One region of the Streptomyces sp. NPDC050211 genome, then DNA from elsewhere that is predicted to be linked to it. Evidence: predicted binding sites of a transcription regulator. Region 1 holds the regulator's gene; the other holds the start of a gene.

Region 1 (2,200 bases):
CGTCGGCGCCCGCCTGCGGCTCCCCGGACTCCTCGACCAGATCGCCGCAGAACACGACCTCCGGATCGCCGGGGATGAGGACCGCGAGGTCGTGGGCGGTGTGGCCCGGACCCACGTTGGCGAGGAGGACCTGCCGGCCGCCGCCCAGGTCGAGGGTCCACTCGCCGGAGACGTGATGGCGGGGCGGTGTGAGGGACACCACCGCCTCGTCCGCCGGGCCGGCGTCCAGACCGTGGCGTACCGCGTCCGCCCGCAGCTCCTCGCGCCCGGTGTGCGAGTACACCGTGTCGATGCCCACCGCGCCGTACAACTCCGCGCCCGCGAAGGCCCCCGCCCCGAAGACGTGATCGAAGTGTGGGTGGGTGAGCGCGAGATGAGTCACACGGTGGCCGGCGAGTTCCTGAGCCCCCGCACGCACACGTGCGCCCTCCGCGAGGCTCGACCCGGCGTCGATCACCAGAGCCGCGCCGGCCCCGACGACCAGCCCCACCGTGCAGTCCCAGACCGGCAGCCGGCACCGTCCCACCCCGGCCGCCAGCCGCTCCCACCCCAGCTCTTCCCAAGTCACGCTCATACGGCGACGCTAGCCGTACGACCCCGTCCTTGCCCCGTGAGTACCCGACCGCCGTACACTGGGCCGGGGAACTCTGGCACTCGGAAGCGAAGAGTGCCAGGCGAGGCGCCGAGAGGGACGACTTCTGGAGGTGTGCGCGAGATGCTGAGTGAACGCAGGCTTCAGGTGCTGCGCGCCATCGTCCAGGACTATGTCGGCACGGAGGAGCCGGTCGGCTCCAAGGCGCTGACCGAGCGGCACAACCTCGGTGTCTCCCCGGCGACCGTGCGCAACGACATGGCGGTCCTGGAGGACGAGGGGTTCATCGCCCAGCCGCACACCAGCGCCGGGCGCATCCCCACGGACAAGGGCTACCGCCTCTTCGTCGACAAGCTGGCCGGCGTCAAGCCGATGAGCGCGCCCGAGCGGCGTGCGATTCAGAACTTCCTCGACGGGGCCGTCGATCTCGACGATGTGGTGGCGCGGACGGTGCGGCTGCTCGCGCAGCTGACCCGGCAGGTCGCCGTCGTGCAGTACCCCTCGCTCACCCGCTCCACCGTGCGGCACGTGGAACTGCTCTCACTCGCTCCCGCGCGCGTGATGCTCGTGCTGATCACGGACACCGGGCGGGTCGAGCAGCGGATGGTCGACTGTCCGGCGCCGTTCGGCGAGGCCTCTCTCGCCGATCTGCGCGCGCGGCTCAACAGCCGGGTCGCCGGACGCCGGTTCACCGATGTCCCGCTGTTGGTCGAGGACCTGCCCGAGGCCTTCGACCACGAGGACCGCGGCACGGTCTCGACGGTGCTCTCCACACTTCTGGAGACCCTCGTCGAGGAGAACGAAGAGCGGCTGATGATCGGCGGCACCGCCAATCTGACCCGCTTCGGGCATGACTTTCCCCTCACGATCCGGCCGGTGCTCGAGGCGCTGGAGGAGCAGGTCGTGCTCCTCAAGTTGCTTGGTGAGGCCGGGGATTCGGGCATGACCGTACGCATCGGTCACGAGAACGCCTACGAGGGACTCAACTCCACGTCTGTCGTGTCGGTCGGCTACGGTTCGGGCGGCGAGGCAGTCGCCAAGCTCGGCGTGGTCGGACCGACCCGCATGGATTACCCGGGAACGATGGGAGCGGTACGCGCAGTGGCACGGTACGTCGGACAGATCCTGGCGGAGTCGTAAGTGGCCACGGACTACTACGCCGTTCTCGGCGTGCGCCGCGACGCGTCGCAGGAAGAGATCAAGAAGGCCTTCCGGCGGCTCGCACGCGAGCTGCACCCGGACGTCAATCCGGATCCGAAGACCCAGGAGCGGTTCAAGGAGATCAACGCCGCTTACGAGGTGCTGTCGGACCCGCAGAAGAAGCAGGTCTACGACCTCGGCGGCGACCCGCTGTCCCAGGCCGGCGGCGCCGGTGGCGCGGGCGGCTTCGGCGCGGGTGGCTTCGGGAACTTCTCGGACATCATGGACGCGTTCTTCGGTACGGCGTCCCAGCGGGGCCCGCGGTCGCGTACGCGGCGCGGCCAGGACGCGATGATCCGGCTGGACGTCGAGCTGGACGAGGCGGCCTTCGGCACGACCAAGGACCTCCAGGTCGACACGGCGATCGTCTGCTCGACCTGCAGCGGCGAGGGCGCCGCGCCGGGGACG
Region 2 (2,200 bases), on a different contig from region 1:
CGCGGATCTGGTTGACCCGGCCGGCGACCTGGTCGGCGGAGCCGGAGCCGTCGACGATGGTGGTCTCGTCCTTGGTGATGACGACCTTGCGGGCGCGGCCCAGGAGGTCCAGGGTCGCGTTCTCCAGCTTGAGGCCGACCTCCTCGGAGATGACCTCGCCGCCCGTGAGGATGGCGATGTCGCCGAGCATGGCCTTGCGGCGGTCACCGAAGCCCGGAGCCTTGACGGCGACGGACTTGAAGGTGCCACGGATCTTGTTGACGACCAGGGTCGACAGAGCCTCGCCCTCGACGTCCTCGGCGATGATCAGCAGCGGCTTGCCCGACTGCATGACCTTCTCCAGAAGCGGGAGCAGGTCCTTGACCGAGGAGATCTTGGAGTTGGCGATCAGGATGTACGGGTCGTCAAGGACGGCCTCCATACGCTCCATGTCGGTGGCGAAGTACGCCGAGATGTAGCCCTTGTCGAAGCGCATACCCTCGGTGAGCTCCAGCTCCAGACCGAAGGTCTGGGACTCCTCGACGGTGATGACGCCTTCCTTGCCGACCTTGTCCATCGCCTCGGCGATGAGCTCGCCGATCTGGGTGTCGGCGGCGGAGATGGAGGCCGTGGAGGCGATCTGCTCCTTGGTCTCCACGTCCTTGGCCTGCTCGAGCAGGGCACCGGAGACGGCCTCGACGGCCTTCTCGATACCGCGCTTGAGGGCCATCGGGTTGGCGCCGGCGGCTACGTTGCGCAGACCCTCCTTGACGAGGGCCTGGGCGAGCACGGTCGCCGTGGTCGTACCGTCACCGGCGACGTCGTCCGTCTTCTTGGCGACTTCCTTGACCAGCTCGGCGCCGATCTTCTCGTACGGGTCCTCGAGCTCGATCTCCTTGGCGATGGAAACACCATCGTTGGTGATCGTGGGGGCGCCCCACTTCTTCTCGAGGACGACGTTCCGGCCCTTGGGGCCAAGGGTGACCTTGACGGCGTCGGCGAGCTGGTTCATCCCGCGCTCGAGACCGCGCCGTGCCTCCTCGTCGAACGCGATGATCTTGGCCATGTGAAGTGGTCCTCCCGGACTGGGGTGGATTGCTCCGGACCGCGCTGGCGCCCGCGACGGACGGCTCGCCTGCCTGTGGTTCCTTGCCCCACCCGGCCTGCGGGCCTCACCGACCCGGTCCTCGTTGTCACTCTCACCTTCAGAGTGCTAACGCCAATGATTAGCACTCGCCCATGCCGAGTGCAAGCGCTCCTCAGTGATCCTCAGGCGTGGCAAGGGGTCCGGACCGGCCCCGGACATGCCGGAGGGCTCGCAACCCATGACTCCCCATGGGAAACGAGCCCTCCGAAGAAGAACGTCGCTGCAGTCAGTCGGCGCGTGCTTCAGCTGGTCGCGAGACGGACCATGTCCGCCTGCGGCCCCTTCTGGCCCTGCGAGATCTCGAAATCGACTCGCTGACCTTCTTCCAGGGTGCGGTAGCCGTCCATCTGAATCGCGCTGTAGTGGACGAATACATCCGCACCACCGTCGACCGCGATGAAGCCGTACCCCTTCTCCGCGTTGAACCACTTGACGGTGCCCTGAGCCATGCCTAACTCCCCTATTACTGGCCCTTGCACAGATCCACACTTCGCGGATCCGGGTCAGACCTCACCCCCCACGGTTGGGGGCGTGCGCCGGAACGCGTCGACCGCGGCTGAATGTATCTGTCCAACTGCCGTCTGCAACAGGTCAGTCGGACGAGAAATCTGGGCGCGACCGATCGGTGAAATGCGGAGAATTTGTGTAAATCCAGGGCAACTCGGACCCAATAAAAGGAGCGAATGACGCAAAAGGCCCGCGTACTTTGGCTACTTCTTGTCGGCCGTGCGGGCGGAACTCATATGCGCCCGGCATGAAAGCGCGAGCAGGTTCCCCAACTGTACCGTGCTCAACCATAGAGAATGGCCCCCTCCGCTTCTCTCACGGAGGGGGCCATTCGATGAACAATGCGTGATTCAGCCGCCCGCGACCGCCGGAATGATCGAGACACCGGCCCCGTCCGGCGTCGCCGTCTCCAGCCCCTGCTCAAAACGGACGTCGTCGTCATTCACGTACACGTTGACGAACCGCCGCAGCTTCCCCTGGTCGTCGAGGATGCGGGCGGCGATGCCGGTGTGGTTCTTCTCCAGGTCGGAGATGACGTCGGCGAGGGTCGCACCCTCGGCGGAAACC

The links. The regulator HrcA, encoded in region 1, represses chaperone genes, less so after heat shock. The targets are predictions, from matches to a motif close to TTNGCACTCNGNNNNNCNGAGTGCNAA.
Region 2: groL (chaperonin GroEL) is a predicted target of HrcA. The motif match lies at 1,206-1,232, and genes of this name have one in related genera.

What each region holds. Positions count from the first base shown of each region.
Region 1 covers NZ_JBFALC010000003.1:228,337-230,536, reverse strand. The annotation lists gene AB0I98_RS05010 (MBL fold metallo-hydrolase) at 1-574, opposite strand, end outside; gene hrcA (heat-inducible transcriptional repressor HrcA) at 716-1,732, shown strand; gene dnaJ (molecular chaperone DnaJ) at 1,733-2,200, shown strand, end outside.
Region 2 covers NZ_JBFALC010000011.1:132,891-135,090, forward strand. The annotation lists gene groL (chaperonin GroEL) at 1-1,045, opposite strand, end outside; gene AB0I98_RS14555 (cold-shock protein) at 1,369-1,575, opposite strand; gene AB0I98_RS14560 (MoaD/ThiS family protein) at 1,984-2,200, opposite strand, start outside.